4 regions of the Vogesella oryzagri genome follow, and region 1 is predicted to be linked to each of the others. Evidence: predicted binding sites of a transcription regulator. Region 1 holds the regulator's gene; each other region holds the start of a gene.

What was found. Region 1 encodes sigma-54, which starts transcription at its own class of promoters, with help from an activator protein. Its sites were predicted from a motif close to CTGGCACGCTTCATGCTT; they were not measured.
Positions count from the first base shown of each region.
Region 2: a site for sigma-54 is predicted at 2,389-2,406, ahead of ABNW52_RS06710 (circularly permuted type 2 ATP-grasp protein). Genes of this name have one in related genera too.
Region 3: a site for sigma-54 is predicted at 2,915-2,932, ahead of flgB (flagellar basal body rod protein FlgB). Genes of this name have one in related genera too.
Region 4: a site for sigma-54 is predicted at 1,625-1,642, ahead of glnL (nitrogen regulation protein NR(II)). Genes of this name have one in related genera too.

Region 1 is NZ_JBEFLD010000008.1:108,266-112,271, forward strand. Features, by position in the region: gene lptC (LPS export ABC transporter periplasmic protein LptC) at 1-441, shown strand, start outside; gene lptA (lipopolysaccharide transport periplasmic protein LptA) at 431-946, shown strand; gene lptB (LPS export ABC transporter ATP-binding protein) at 943-1,671, shown strand; gene ABNW52_RS15425 (RNA polymerase factor sigma-54) at 1,678-3,096, shown strand; gene hpf (ribosome hibernation-promoting factor, HPF/YfiA family) at 3,158-3,487, shown strand; gene ABNW52_RS15435 (PTS sugar transporter subunit IIA) at 3,619-4,006, shown strand, end outside.
Region 2 is NZ_JBEFLD010000003.1:307,047-311,052, forward strand. Features, by position in the region: gene ABNW52_RS06700 (arsinothricin resistance N-acetyltransferase ArsN1 family B) at 1-2, opposite strand, end outside; gene ABNW52_RS06705 (alpha-E domain-containing protein) at 1-922, opposite strand, end outside; gene ABNW52_RS06710 (circularly permuted type 2 ATP-grasp protein) at 925-2,352, opposite strand; gene ABNW52_RS06715 (sensor domain-containing diguanylate cyclase) at 2,618-4,006, shown strand, end outside.
Region 3 is NZ_JBEFLD010000001.1:480,901-484,906, reverse strand. Features, by position in the region: gene flgF (flagellar basal-body rod protein FlgF) at 1-25, opposite strand, end outside; gene flgE (flagellar hook protein FlgE) at 52-1,332, opposite strand; gene ABNW52_RS02400 (flagellar hook assembly protein FlgD) at 1,351-2,040, opposite strand; gene flgC (flagellar basal body rod protein FlgC) at 2,061-2,471, opposite strand; gene flgB (flagellar basal body rod protein FlgB) at 2,474-2,869, opposite strand; gene ABNW52_RS02385 (OsmC family protein) at 3,216-3,635, opposite strand; gene tsaD (tRNA (adenosine(37)-N6)-threonylcarbamoyltransferase complex transferase subunit TsaD) at 3,740-4,006, shown strand, end outside.
Region 4 is NZ_JBEFLD010000008.1:210,576-214,581, forward strand. Features, by position in the region: gene ABNW52_RS15905 (hypothetical protein) at 1-562, shown strand, start outside; gene ABNW52_RS15910 (DUF4124 domain-containing protein) at 1,084-1,569, shown strand; gene glnL (nitrogen regulation protein NR(II)) at 1,677-2,729, shown strand; gene ntrC (nitrogen regulation protein NR(I)) at 2,747-4,006, shown strand, end outside.

The DNA of each region.
Region 1 (4,006 bases):
CCGGAATACACCATCGAAGAAGTCAGCGCCAAGCGCTTCGACGAGCAGGGCCGCCCGTGGCAACAGCTCACGGCCACCCAGATGTGGAAGCTGCCCAAGGTGAACACGGTGTACTTTACCGAGCCGGAACTGCAGCAGTTCAGCCAAGGCCAGGCGGATTACCGCATTACTGCCGACAATGGCCGCTATAACAAACCGCAGGACGTCGCCGATTTCTCCGGCCGCGTACACCTGCAGCGCGCGCCGCAGGCCGGCAAGCCGGCCATGCACCTGCAAACGCCGTCGCTGCGCCTAGACAACCGCAGCCAGACTGCCAGCAACCATGCGCCGCTGGTCCTGGACTACGGCACCTCGCAGATCCGCGCGGTAGGCTTTATCTACAATCACCAAGCCGGGCAGCTGAAACTGCTGTCCCAAGTAAGGATGCACTATGCGCCATAGCCTGATGCTTGCACTGGCCCTGTGCTGTGCTGCGGCCAACGTTTACGCCGAAAAGGCAGACAGCAGCAAACCCATCGAACTGGCGGCGGATCGCGGTTCGCTGGACCAGAAACAGGGCATCAACATCCTGGAGGGCAATGTGGTCGCCACCCAGGGCACGCTCAGCATGCGTGCCGACAAGACCATTGTCACCCGCGACGCCCAGGGCAACCAGACGCTGCAGGCCTTTGGCAACCAGGCACAGTTCCGCCAGAAGCTGGACGGCAAGAACGAGTACATCGAAGGCCAGGCCAACCGCGTGGACTACACCAGTGTCACCAACCAGGTGGTGCTGACCGGCAAGGCGCGCGTGAAGCGCGGTGCCGATCTGGTGACCGGTGAGCAGATCACCTACAACACCGTGACCGAGATCTACCAGGTAATGGGTGGCAGCCCGGCCGCCAGCGGTGGCACCAAGGGCCGCGTGACCGTGATCATCCAGCCCAAGCCGCAGGACAAGCCATGACGCAAAGCCGCCTGAGCATCCAGCACCTGAAAAAAACCTTCAAGAAGCGCACCGTGGTGCAGGACGTGTCGATGGACATCGCCAGCGGTGAAGTCATCGGCCTGCTCGGCCCCAACGGTGCCGGCAAGACCACCAGCTTCTACATGGTGGTGGGTCTGGTCGCCGCCGATGCCGGTGACATCACCCTCAACGGCGACACCATTACCCACCTGCCCATCCACAAGCGCGCCCGCCTGGGGCTGGGTTATCTGCCGCAGGAAGCCTCCATCTTCCGCAAGATGACGGTGGAGGAAAACATCCTGGCGGTGCTGGAAGTGGCCGGCTATCGCGGCGAACAGCTGGAAAACGAGCTGCAACTGCTGCTGGACGATCTGCACATTGATCACCTGCGCGACAGCAATGCCATGGCGCTGTCCGGCGGTGAGCGCCGCCGGGTGGAAATCGCCCGCGTGCTGGCCACCCGTCCGCGCTTCATCCTGCTGGATGAACCGTTTGCCGGCGTCGACCCGATCGCGGTCATCGACATCCAGAAGATCATTTCCTTCCTCAAGGAACGCGGCATCGGTGTACTGATTACCGACCACAACGTGCGCGAGACCCTGCGCATCTGCGACCGCGCCTACATCATCTCCGAAGGCCGCGTGCTGGCTTCCGGCCTGCCCGCCGAACTGGTCAGCAACGAACAGGTGCGGCAGGTTTATCTTGGCGAGCACTTCCACCTGTAAAGCGGCATGAAACAGTCCCTGCAGCTAAAAGTCAGCCAGCAACTGACCCTGACCCCACAATTGCAGCAGTCGATCAAGCTGCTGCAAATGTCCACGCTCGACCTCTCCACCGAGCTGGAGCGCTACCTGCTGGAAAACCCGCTGCTGGAACGCGCCGACGGCGACAGCCAGAGCGAACACGAGCCGGCAGAGGCACAGGTCAGCAACGAAGCCAGCAGCGACAGCAGCAGCACTGAAGACAGCCCGCGCGAGCGCGATGAAATGGAGCTGGGCGACTGGGGCAGCGGCGGCGGTGGCAGCGGCCGTGATGACGACGACGAATTCGACCCCATTCTCAACACCCCGTGCCGCCCGACGCTGCGCGAGCACTTGGCGGCACAGATCGGCGAAATGCCGTTGAGCCGCCGCGACAGCGCACTGCTGACCCTGCTGATCGAGGAGCTGGACGAAGACGGCTACCTCACCACGCCGCTGGACGAATTTGCCGCCAGCCTGCCGCTGGAACTGGACGTCGACACCGACGAGCTGGAGTACCTGCGCAAGCTGCTGCTGCAGTTCGAGCCGGTCGGCATCGGCAGCCGGCAGCTTGCCGAATTCTTGCAACTGCAGTTGGCCGCATTGCCGACATCCACGCCGTCACGCGAACTGGCGACCACCCTGGTGCGCGAGCACCTGGCCCTGTTGGGCAACCGCGACTTTGTACGCCTGAAGAAACTGCTGAACGTGGGCGAGGCCGAACTGCGCGCCGCCCACCAGCTGATCTCCACCCTGCGGCCGCGGCCGACCAGCGGTTTCGACCAGGGCGAGACCCACTACGTGGTGCCGGATATCCACGTTGTCCGCCGCCGTGGCCGCTGGGTCGCCCAGCTCAACCGCAGCGTGCTGCCGAAACTGCAGGTCAACCAGCTCTATGCCGGCATGCTGCAACAGCGCGACAGCAGCCACAACCTCAGCGGCCAATTGCAGGAGGCGCGCTGGCTGGTGAAAAACATCCAGCAGCGATTTGACACCATCCTGAAAGTGTCGGAAGCTATCGTTGACAGGCAACAGGCGTTCTTTGAACACGGCGAAGTGGCAATGCGGTCCCTGATTCTGCGAGACATCGCGGATGAGCTGGGGCTGCATGAGTCAACGATTTCCAGGGTCACAACCCAGAAATACCTGCTGTGCAGCCGTGGCCTGTTCGAGCTCAAGTATTTCTTCGGTAATGCGCTGGAAACCGACAGTGGCGGCGAATGCTCCGCCACGGCCATCAAGGCGCATATCCGCCAGATTATCGATGCGGAAGACAGCAAAAAACCGCTGTCCGATAGTGCCATCGCCGATCGTCTCACGGCACAGGGCATACAGGTTGCCAGGCGCACCGTAGCCAAGTATCGTGAAGCTATGCAGATACCGCCAGTTAACCTTCGCAAAGCACTATAAGAGTGCTACGAAAACCCGGTACGGCCAGCCCGACCGTATCGTCAACAGAAGGAGTCAGGGTATGAACCTCAAAATTACCGGTCTACACCTCGAAGTTACCCCCGCCCTGCGCGATTTCATCGAGAGCAAACTGGAACGCATCACCCGTCACGTTGATAATGTTATCGGCGTAACCGTGACGCTGTCCGTGGATAAACTGGTACAAAAAGCGGAGGTCAATGTGCATCTGGCCGGCAAGGACATCCATGTCGAGGCAAACGATTCCGACATGTACGCCGCCATTGATTCCCTGATGGACAAACTGGACCGTCAGGTACTGAAGTTCAAGGAAAAACAGGGGGAGCATCGTAGTATTGCGCCACAGGCTGACGCCGCCGACGCGGCACTGTAAACCAGTCGCCAGCACAAATAACAACGGGAGCCACAGGCTCCCGTTTTTGCTGGCCTCCAGACACGCTGTTGCTATGGAAAACGGCGGACTCAGCGTAGAATGGCCGACGTTTTTCCGCCCCTAAAGACATCATGAGCTTGATCGGCAAGATTCTTCCCCAGTCGCACGTACTGGCGGACCTGGAGATCTCCAGCAAGAAGCGCCTGTTCGAACAGATCGGCCTCTTGGTTGAAAACAGTTTCGGCATTGCACGCAGCGATGTGTTCGACAGCCTGTTCGCCCGCGAAAAGCTGGGCTCTACCGGGCTGGGCCAGGGTGTCGCCATTCCGCATGGCCGCATCAAGGGCCTGAAGGACGCTACCGGCTTCTTCGTGCGGCTGAAAACCCCGATTCCATTCGAGGCCCCGGACGGCAAGCCGGTCAACCTGCTGTTCGTGCTGCTGGTACCGGAGCAGGCCACCGATCTGCACCTGCAGGTGCTGTCGGAACTGGCGCAATTGTTCTCCAGCCGCAGCCTGC
Region 2 (4,006 bases), on a different contig from region 1:
ATGCCGCCTCCAGGTAGGCGCCATGCACCGCATCGCCCAGCGCGTGGATCTGGCTGAGGAACTGCGCCAGGTAGGCGTGCAGCCCGCCGGCCAGGATGCTGTCGATCAGGTCATAGCTTAGTTCGGCATGCAGGGTGGCGGCCAGGCGCTTGGCGCGGTGGCCGGTGTCGCCCTGGATGCGCGGCAGCAGTTCGGCGATCTCGTCCACGCAGGCGCGCAGCGAGCGCGGCACGTCCGGACGCAGGATCAGCAACTCGGCCACGCGCCGCGCGCTCAGGCTGTCGCGGTACAGCTCGTGGTAGGCCTCGAAGGCGCCCAGCGAGCGCAGCAGCGCGCCCCACAGGTAGAAGTCGGCGGCGCTGTCATCCAGTTCGTGGCCCACCAGGTGCGATTTCACGTCGATCAGCCGCGCGGTGTTGTCGGCGCGTTCCAGGAAGGTGCCGAGGCGGATGAAGGAAAACGCGTCGTTGCGCTGGATGGTGCCATAGGTGGTGCCGCGGAACAGGTGCGAGCGCTCCTTCACCCAGTCGAAGAAGCCGGCCAGCGGTCGGCCCTCGGCCGCCATCTGCCGTGCTTCCAGCCAGCTGGCGTTGATGTTTTCCCACATCTCGCCGGTGATCTTGCCGCGCACGGCGTGGGCGTTTTCGCGGGCGTATTTCAGGCAGCTGATGATGCTGGCCGGGTTGGCCGCATCGAAGGTCATGAAGTGCAGCACGTCGGCGGCGGCAAGCTGCGGGTGGCGGGCGCGGCAGGCGTCCAGTGCGCCGGTGGTGGCCAGCGCGGCGGCAATGTCGGCGCCGCCGCGGGATTGCGGCAGCAGCGACAGGCTGTGGGTCACGTCCAGCAGGCGCGCCAGGTTTTCGGCGCGCTCCATGTAGCGGCTCATCCAGTACAGCTGGGAAGCGGTGCGCGAGAGCATCATGATCAGTCCTCCAGAATCCAGGTGTCCTTGGTGCCGCCGCCCTGCGACGAGTTCACCACCAGCGAGCCTTGCTTCAGCGCCACGCGGGTCAGCCCGCCGGCCACCATGCTGATTTCGCGGCCGGACAGCACGAAGGGGCGCAGGTCGATGTGGCGCGGCGCGATGCCGGCTTCCACGAAGGTGGGGCAGGACGACAGGCACAGCGTGGGCTGCGCGATGTAGTTGGCCGGGTCGGCGAGGATGCGCTGGCGAAAGTCCTCGATCTCGGCGCTGCTGGCGGCCGGGCCGATCAGCATGCCGTAACCGCCGGCGCCGTGGACTTCCTTCACCACCAGCTCGGCCAGGTTGTTCAGCACGTGGTCCAGCTCCGCCGGGCGGCGGCACATCCAGGTGGGCACGTTCTGCAGCAGCGGCTCCTCGCTCAGGTAGAAGCGGATCATGTCCGGCACGTAGGGGTAGATGGATTTGTCGTCCGCCACGCCGGTGCCGATGGCATTGGCCAGGATCACGCCGCCGCTGCGGTAGACCGACAGCAGCCCCGGCACGCCCAGCATGCTGTCGGCGCGGAAGGCAAGCGGGTCGAGGAAGGCGTCGTCGATGCGGCGGTAGATCACGTCCACCTGCTTGTGGCCGGCGGTGGTGCGCATGTACACGCGGTTGTGCTTCACGAACAGGTCCTGGCCTTCCACCAGTTCCACCCCCATCTGCTGCGCCAGGAAGGCGTGCTCGAAGTAGGCACTGTTGTGGTGGCCGGGGGTGAGCACCACCACGGTGGGGTTTTCCGCCAGGCTGGCGTGGCGCAGGGTGTTCAGCAGCAGGGTGGGGTAGTGCTGCACCGGTGCCACCGCGTGGCTGGCGAACAGTTCCGGGAACAGCCGCATCATCATCTTGCGGTTTTCCAGCATGTAGGACACGCCGGATGGCACGCGCAGATTGTCTTCCAGCACGTAGAAGTTGCCGTCGTTGTGGCGGATCACGTCCACGCCGGTGATGTGCGCATAGATGCGGTGCGGCAGGTCCAGCCCCTGCATCGCCGGCTGGTACTGGCTGTTGGAAAACACCTGCTCGGCCGGGATGATGCCGGCCTTCACGATGTGCTGCTCGTGGTAGATGTCGTGCAGGAAGGCGTTCAGCGCGGTGACGCGCTGGCGCATGCCGGCTTCCAGGGTGCGCCAGTCGCTGGCGGGGATGATGCGCGGCACGCTGTCGAAGGGAATCAGCCGCTCGGCGCCGGAATCGTCGCCGTACACGGCGAAGGTGATGCCGACGCGGTGGAACATCAGGTCGGCTTCGGCGCGCTTGCGGGCCAGGGTTTGCGGCGACTGCGAGTGCAGCCAGTGGGCAAAGTCGCGGTAGTGCGGGCGGATACCACCGCTGGCGAGCAGCATTTCGTCATAGTGGTGCGCTTCGGGCAAGGTCAGGGCATGCATGGCGCGGTCTCCTGCTGTTCATCGTCATGACTGGTTCAGCAAGGGCTGTGCCAGTGTCTGTGGCGGGAAGCGGCGGGCAACGATCCCGATTGTGCCCCGAAATGATGCAGGCATTGGACGGGCGGCTAGTCAGGCGTCATGCTGGTGCGCGATGCCCCTGTTTGGCTCATGGTGTTGTCGATTGCGGCAGCTTGTCACACTGGAATACGAGCTCGTATATTGATGCCGTGCTGTTATCGAAATGCCACTCCCCATGCATTCAGCCTTGAGTAGTACCCCGACCGCCAGCAGTGCGGTGCCCTTGGCGAACGGCTTTTACCAGCCGTTGCCGCTAACCGTGTTGCGGACGCCATCCCGCGGGCGCTGGCAGCTGGCGCTGGCCTGGCTGCTGTCGCTGGCCACCTGTCTGTGGCTGGGCGTGGTGCAGCTGTACGGGGGCTGGTATGGCTACAGCGTGAGTTATGGCGGGCTGTCATTCGTGGTCAGCATCTACCCGCCGCTGACCATCGCCACGCTGTGGGTGCTGTGGTTCGGCTACGTCTGGGGCGCGAGCCTGGCCTACCTTTCCACGCTGCTGGTGGCCTTTCTGTCCGGCCTGCCGCCCGGCTGGGCGCTGCTGTTTGCCTTTGCCAACCCGCTGGGACTGCTGGTGATGGCGCTGGTGTACCAGCATGTGAATGTGCGCTATGTGCCGTCGTCGCTGGCATCGTTGCTGTTCTTCGTCACTATCTGCTTCATTTCTGCGGTATCCAGCGCCACCGGTTCGTTCATCTGGAGCTATAGCAACAAGCTGTCGGCGATGGGCGCGTTCGCGGTGTGGCAGGGCTGGTGGTCCGGCAACTTTCTGCAAAGCATCACCACCTGCGGCCCACTGTTGTTGCTGACGCCGTGGCTGCTGCGCTGGCGGCAGCAACGTTGGCCGCAGGCCGCGGGCCAGTCACCATTGCAGCCGCGCTGGGCGCTGCTGGTGGCGCTGACATCGCTGGGCGGGGTGCTGGCCTTCCTGTGGCTGTCGTTTCTGCTGGCCGACCGCAGCGTGATGACCATGGGCGGCGACAGCTCCGGTGCCTGGCAGCAGCGCGCACTGCTGTATCGCGATTCGGCGATGTCGGTGTACTGGGTGCTGTCGGTGCTGCTGCTGGCGCTGGTGTTCCTCGGCTATCGCTTTTTCATGCAGCGCACGCTGCAGCTCAAATTGGCGGCGGAGCGGGTGGCCTACGAGCGCGATCTGGCGCTGCGCCGCCAGGGCGAGGCCGAAGTGGCGCGCAATGCACTGCACCAGCTCAACCTGGAATTGGCGGTGCGCATGAGCGAGGTGGAGCAGCTGCAGGCGCAGCTGCATGAACAGGCCAGCCGCGATCCGCTGACCGGGCTGTACAACCGCCGCTATCTGCATCAGCGCCTGCCACAGCTGTTGCAGCGGGCGCAGCGCGGCGGGCAGGCATTGTGCGTGGTGCTGATCGATCTGGATCATTTCAAGGCGGTCAACGATCAACACGGCCACGCCAGCGGCGATGCGGTGCTCAAGCTGTTTGCCGGCCTGTTTGCCGGCTTGCTGCAGCCGGAGGACATCGTCGCCCGCTACGGTGGCGAGGAGTTCTGCCTGGTGCTGCCGCAGCGCACGCCGGACGAGGTGGAGGTGCTGTTGCGCGCG
Region 3 (4,006 bases), on a different contig from region 1:
TTGCCAGATACAGCATCTTGTCCATTTAGTTCACACCCGTCAGATCAGTGGTTAGCGGAGGTTCAGCAGTGTCTGCAGCACCGAGTCCTGCGTCTTGATGGTCTGCGCGTTGGCCTGGTAGTAACGCTGTGCCACGATCATGTTGACCAGTTCCTGCGTGGTATCCACGTTGGAGTCTTCCAGCGCGCCGGACTGCAACGCGCCCAGGCCAGCGGAGTCGGGGCTGCCGACGGTCTTGGCACCGGCGCTGTCGGTGTACAGCCAGCGGTTGTCACCCACCGGGCGCAACCCCTGAGGATTGACGAAGTTGTACAGCTTGATGTGGCCAACGTTCTGTACATAACCGTTGGAGAAACGTGCACTCACCAGGCCGTCACCGCCGACGTTAACGCTGGCCAGACTACCCAGCGGGTAACCGTCATTATTCAGGCCGGTCACCGCAAACTCGCCAGCATATTGCGTGGTTTTGCTCAAATCGATGGTAATCGGGTTGGCCAACGTCACACCTTCAGCGACACCAATCTGGAAGGTCGGTGGCGTCGGGCTATTTAATTGCCCCAACGAATCGAAGGTGATCTGGTATGGCGCAGTAGCCGGTGCGGCAGTGCCATCAGCGTTGGTAACGGTACCACCATCAAGCTGGCGATACACATCCCAGGTATTGGTCCCGGCATTACGCTTCACGAAGAACACCGTCACTTCATGTGGCGAGCCGAAGTTGTCATAGAACTTGCTGGTATTGGTGTAGGAGTAGGAGCCACGCACCGTCACATCCGGCACATCGTAACCACCACCAGCCGTATAGGCGATTGCCGGGGTGCGGGTACTGTCGGCGTCCAGGTTGAAGCTCCAGTCGATATTGGTGGTGGCCTTGGCCACGCCCTGCGCCAGGTTGGAAATGCTCAACGGCCCTTCGGCGCCGATTTCGTTGCCGAAGGAGTCCAGCTGGTAACCAGTCAGGAAGTAACCGTTGTTTTCAAAGTAGCCATCCTTGTTCAGCTTGAACTGGCCGTTACGGGTATAGGCAGACACACCATCACCCGATTCGGCGGAATTCACCTGGAAAAAGCCCGGGCCGGAAATCGCCAGATCCAGCGGGTTTTGCGTGGTGGTGACGTTACCCTGGAAAAAACTCTGCGCCACGTTCACCGTCTGCACACCAATACCCACCTGGGTATTGCTGATCGCCGACAGGCTGTTGGCGTAGATATCGGCAAACTCGGCACGCGATTGCTTGAAACCAACCGTATTGGCGTTGGCAACGTTGTTACCGATCACATCCAGCGATTTACTGGCTGCATTCAGACCACTCAGACCTTGCTGAAAACCCATGATTCTCTCCTCGAACGCTTAAGCCGTAATCAATTCCACATCCGACAGGCCAACTCGCTGTCCGGAAGAAAGAACCAACTGGGGTTGTCCACTTTCAAATGCCACCGCACTGACCATATAACCTTGCAACGACGTTGCCTCCACTGCCGCACCGGCGTTGCTGGCGCTCACCTGCACGCTGTAGCTGCCGTCCGCTACCGTCGCGCCATTCATGTCCTTGCCATCCCAGCTGTAGCTGAGCATGCCGGCATCGCCACCCGCGATATCCATCGAGCGCAGCAACTTGCCATTGCTGTCGCGGATATCGATCGACACCTTGTCCGCCGGAGCCGACAGCTTCAGCAAGCCGGGCGCCGCACCATCCTTCAAGTTGAGCGCATTACCCTCCGCCAGCACCTTCTTGCCGATGACGCTGACCGCCGCCATCGACTGGCTGGCCAGCTGCGAATCCATCATCACCTTCAGCGTCGAATTGAGCTTTTCCAGGCCGGACACGGTGCTGATCTGCGACATCTGCGTCGTCATCTGGCTGTTGTCCATCGGATTGAGCGGATCCTGCGACTTCATCTGGGTGGTCAGCAGCTTCAGGAAGCGGTTCTGGATCTCTTCGGCGGAGGTCACGTTGGCCGCATTGTTCGACTGGCTACTGCCGCCGTTGATCTGGTCCAGAACCGTCTGGTTGTACTTGGTATTAGCAATGGTGGACATCACACTCTCCCGGCATCAGCTTACTGCCCCAGCTGCAAAGTCTTTTGCAGCAGGGTCTTGGCGGTATTCACAATTTCGACGTTGGTCTGGTAGGAGCGCGAGGCGGAAATCATGTCTGCCATTTCTTCCACCAGATTGACGTTGGACATCTTCACGTAGCCGTTCTCGTCTGCCAGCGGGTGGCCCGGCTGGTACTTCATGCGGAACGGCGAGGTATCTTCCTCTACCGCAGTGACACGCACACCAGCCACCTGCGGCACGTCGGCCTTTACCGGCGTGGCGGTAAACACCGCATGGCGCGCACGATAGGGTTCGCCGGTAGAACTGGTGGAGCTTTCCGCGTTGGCGATATTACTGGCCACCAGGTTCAGGCGCATCGACTGCGCGGTCATCGCCGAGCCGGCAATATTGAAGACATTAGACAGAGACATGATTATTGGCCGCCCTTGATGGCATCCATCAGACCGCTGATACGGCGGCCGAGGAAAGTCAGCGTGCTTTGATACTTGAGCGCATTGTCGGTATAAGCCGCGCGCTCGATATCCATATCCACCGAGTTGCCGTCGATGCTGCGCTGTACCGCGCTGCGATACTGCAGCTCGCCACCCGCGGCCTGGCTGCCGCGGCCGTTCAGGTGGCGGCTATCGGTCAGCGCCATGCCCAGCGAACCATTCTGCTGGCTGGTCTGCGCCTGCAGCGCCTTGGCAAAATCGAAGTCAACCGCCTTGTAGCCGGGGGTGTCCGCGTTGGCGATATTGCCGGCAATCACCTCTGCCCGCGCGGCACGCAAATCCAGCGAGCGCTGCAGAAAGTCGAGTTGCTGGGACATCTTGTTCAACATGGCACGGCACCAGGGGTGGAATAGCCGCGTTTAAAGCACGATGCGTGCCAACATTTTTTGGTGATTAACCCTCAAGAAAATCAGGCTTCTGCCGACAGGCGCGGGCGGCGGCAAAGCGGCAGGCGGCAAGATTTGCCGCCCAGCCAAGCAAAACGCCACCGTTTGCCGGTGGCGTTGCTGCTCCCGCGCGGCGCTCAGCTACCTGGCAGGGTCAGCGCAACGGCGGGGAAGATGACGACAGACCGCCGCCATTACAGGAAAGACAAAGCCCGGCAGTGCCGGGCCGGTAGAACTTACTGTGCGACCCGCGGCAATCGCCGCAAGGTTGGCCGCATCAATCGTCGCTGCGAATTTCGAAATCGTGGGTAATGTCGGCGGTTTTGCCCAGCATGATGGAGGCAGAGCAGTATTTGTCCGCCGACAGCGAGATGGCGCGCTCCACCACCTCGGGCTTCAGGTTGCGGCCAACCACCACAAAGTGGAAGTGAATGCGGGTAAACACCTTGGGGTCGACCTCGGCACGCTCGGCATCCATTTCCACCCAGCAGTCACGCACGTCCTGGCGCGATTTTTTCAGGATGTTGATCACGTCGTAGCTGGTACAGCCGGCGGTACCCAGCAACAGCAATTCCATCGGGCGCGGGCCCAGATTGCGACCGCCGCCTTCCGGCGCGCCATCCATCACCACCGCATGGCCGCTACCGGTTTCCCCCATGAAACACACCCCGTCCACCCACTTCAATCTGGCCTTCATTGTTGTTCTCCGCTCAAAACAGGCGCCTAGCCTAACATTGCCGATTTGGGCGGACAAAGAATCACCGGTAAAATGAAAAGATTGATTTGTTTTGAAGCCCGATAATGCTTGTACTTGGTATTGAATCGTCCTGTGACGAAACCGGCGTCGCCCTGTACGACACCGAACGCGGCCTGATCGCCGACCAGCTGCACAGCCAGATGGCGATGCACGCCGAGTACGGCGGCGTGGTGCCGGAGCTGGCCAGCCGCGACCACATCCGCCGCATCCGCCCGCTGACCGACGCCTGCCTGGCCGATGCCGGCGTCAGCCTGCAGGATATCGACGCGGTGGCCTTTACTCAGGGCCCGGGCCTTGGCGGCGCGCTGCTG
Region 4 (4,006 bases), 100 kb from region 1:
CACTAGACCAGAAGAAATTTATCGATTCATATCAAGAATAAATAACATATCGCCATCTGAAAAAACAACTTGCCTACTTGACATATACACGTTAAACACTGACAGCTTAGATAAGCTAAAAAACAAAATTGATCAAGAGTATTTAAAAATAAAAAAACTACTAAGTTGGATGGAAGCCCAAGCAGATTTAGAGGCAGAAAAAACAGTACACATAGAGAACGCCATAGAAAAGATAAGCAAAGGGCGATTTAATACTTTCATCAAAGGGAGAAATAATGCAAAAGTGTATATTGCTAAAAACAGAAACCAACTGGGATTCTGCGATTCCATCTTGAACGCCGCCAGAAAATCATGGAATCAACAGCGCCGAAGAAGCAGCGGCCTCACAAAGCAACTTGGGTTATCAGTAAAAACTGAAACAGCTAAAAAACTAGCATCATTAGCTGAAAAATATTCACTAAATGAAACACAGGTACTAGAAGCAATCATAAGGAGTGAATTCAAAAAAGAAATGTACCTAAAGGAAATTACTGCAATCACAAAAGCAATTGACGACCTATGATCAGCTATCTTTTGAATTGCGTCGTGAACATGCACACTGAACACCCCATAATGCCTCTGATTACACGAAAAATTCGTTGGCATGGTGCATATCCGCCCTTGTTACCGAAGAACGGCCAGTGAAACTGGTTAGTGGCAGCCTTGGTGTCGCACTATCCCATCTGGCCCCCCACAGCAAACGCGCTACAAACTGGTCTGATAGTCACCAGCATCAGCAGTCCGATGCTACGGGGTTGGTTGCGGAGCTGAAGACGCTCAATTGGAGACTTGCCCAGCGATGGCTACCGTCAAATCAACACCGTACGTACCCAGTCGGCAAATGCACCACAACGGTGCTTCACTCCTAATTGCCCCCGTTTTGCCCCCGTTTTATTCACTACCGCCTGTGACCATTGATTTGCCTACACCCGTGTACTACTCGCTGAAGCGACTCGACCCCGCGTTACAGCCACCCCGCACCGGCAACGGTGCGGGGTTTTTCATGTCCGGCCGGTTGCGGCCAACATGACGCCAGCCGGGCAATTGACTATCATCCACGCAGGATTCCTGCCGAACACCCCGATGCCACGCTACCTGACTGCCCTGCTGCTTGCCGCCTGCTGCGGCGCCACCCAAGCCGACACCATCTACAAATATGTCGATCCGGACGGGCACGTCACCTTCACCAATGTCCCCAAGGCTGGCGCCAAGGCCATCATGGTCAGCCCCAATGCCCCGGCAACCAGCGGCAGCCCACGCCGCAAGACCGCCGCGACCCAACCGGCGGCGTCTGCTCCCGGCATGCCGTCGATCGATGCCGGCACCCAGCGCCAGCGCGATGCCGGCCGGCGCCGCATTCTGGAAACCGAGCTTGCCAACGAGCGCCAGGCACTGGCCACCGCCCGCAGCACACTGCAGGACGCACAGCGCAAAACGGGGCAGAAACCCGAGCAACTACAGCGGCTGCGCGACGAAGTCACCGATCGCGAGCGCAATATCGATGCACTGACCCGGGAACTGGGCGGCTGAATGCACTAAACTAGTGCATGAAACACTGCTGCACTATTCTGTAGCAGCCCAGCGGCGGGCTTGCTTCTTGCTAGTTGCCTGCCACACCAACATCGGGCATCCGTCACATGACAACGCACGCTTATTCCGGCCTGGAACTGCTCGATACCCCGGTATTGATCGTCGAGCGCAGCGGCCAGCTGCACTTCGTCAATCCGGCCTGTGAAGACCTGCTTGGCATCAGTCACAAAGAGCTGAAAAAGCTCACCCTGTACGAACGCTTCCACAACAGCAAGGCGCTGCGCAACGCGGTGCAGATGGCGCTGGACCACGCCGGCAGCTTCATCGAGCACGATCTGGAACTGCTGCCGGACGGCGACGAAGCCATCCACGTCGGCCTCACCGTCACCCCCATCGATAGCCCGCCGCGGCTGGCATTGCTGGAAATGCGCCCCATCGACCAGCAGCTGCGCATCGTCAACGAAGAACGCCACCTGCTGCAGCAACAGGCCAACCGTGAGCTGATCCGCAATCTGGCGCATGAAATCAAGAATCCATTGGGCGGTATCCGCGGCGCGGCACAGCTGCTGGAGCACGAAATTGCCGACCGCCCGGAGCTGCTGGAATACACCGGAGTGATCCGCGAGGAGGCGCTGCGGCTGCAGCACCTGGTGGACCGGCTGCTAGCGCCACACCGCCGCCACGTCGCCAGCGACGTGAACATCCACGAAGTGCTGGAGCGGGTACGCAGCATCCTGCTGGCGGAATACCCGCAACAGCTGAGCATCCGCCGCGACTACGACATCAGCCTGCCACAGTTGGCCGCCGACAAGGAGCAGCTGATCCAGGTGGTACTGAACATCGGCAAGAACGCGGTGCAGGCAATGAAGGGCAGCGGCGAGCTGATCCTGCGCACCCGCGTGGCACGCCAGGTCACCCTGGCACGCAAACGCCATAACCTGGCACTGAAATTGCAGATCATCGACAACGGCCCCGGCATCCCGGAAGAAATCCGCGAACACGTGTTCTATCCGCTGATTACCGGCCGCGCCGAGGGCACCGGCCTGGGGCTGACCCTGGCGCAAACCTTCGTGCACCAGCACGGCGGCACCATCGAATTCGACTCCCGGCCCGGCAACACCTGCTTCACCGTATTGCTGCCATTCGGCCCGGATCAATAACCAAAGGCAAGCCAAGCATGACGCAAACAGTCTGGATCATCGACGACGACAAAGCCATTCGCTGGGTACTGGAAAAGTCCCTGGCGCGCAGCGGCATTGCCTATGTGAGCTTTCCCAGCGCCGACGACGCGCTCAACGCGCTGTACGACGCCACCCCCAGCGTCATCATCAGCGACATCCGCATGCCCGGCACCGACGGGCTGAAGTTTCTGGCCAAGGTCAAACAGGAGCACCCGTCGCTGCCGGTGATCGTGATGACCGCCCATTCCGACCTGGATTCCGCAGTGGCGGCGTTCCAGGGCGGCGCCTTCGAATACCTGCCCAAGCCGTTCGACGTCGATCAGGCCGTCGCGCTGATCGAACGTGCGCTGGCGGAAAGCCGCAGCGGCGACAACGCCGGCGAAGCGGAAGTGGACATGCCCACCCTGCTGGGACAGGCGCCGGCGATGCAGGACGTGTTCCGCGCCATCGGCCGCCTGAGCCAGTCCAGCGTCACGGTGCTGATCACCGGCGAATCCGGCTCTGGCAAGGAGCGGGTGGCCGAGGCGCTGCATCGCCATTCGGTGCGCGCTGGCAAGCCGTTCATCGCGCTGAACACCGCGGCGATTCCGAAAGACCTGCTGGAATCGGAACTGTTCGGCCACGAGAAAGGCGCCTTCACCGGCGCGCTGGGCACCCGTCGCGGCCGCTTCGAGGAGGCCGAGGGCGGTACGCTGTTCCTGGATGAAATCGGCGACATGCCCACCGAGCTGCAGACCCGGCTACTGCGCGTGCTGTCCGATGGCCACTTCTACCGCGTCGGCGGCCACACCCCGATCAAGGCCAATGTGCGGGTGATTGCCGCCACCCACCAGAACCTGGAAGAACACGTCAAACAGGGCAAATTCCGCGAAGACCTGTTCCACCGCCTGAACGTGATCCGCCTGCGGCTGCCGGCGCTGCGCGAACGCAGCGAAGACATCCCGCTGCTGACGCGCCACTTTCTGGCGCGCAGTGCGGCCAACCTTGGCGTAGAACCCAAGCGCCTGACCGACGCGGCGATGGACCTGGTGCGGCACTACCCGTTTCCGGGCAACGTGCGGCAGCTGGAAAACCTGTGCCAGTGGATCACGGTGATGGCGCCGGGGCAGACGGTGGAAGTATCCGACCTACCACCGGAATTCCGCAACGAACCCGGCGTGATGAGTACCGAAATCGCAGTCGGCAGCAGCATCGCGCCCGGCGCGGTGGCCGTGCCTCCCGCCACTGCCGGCAGCGCCGACTGGATGCAACTGCTG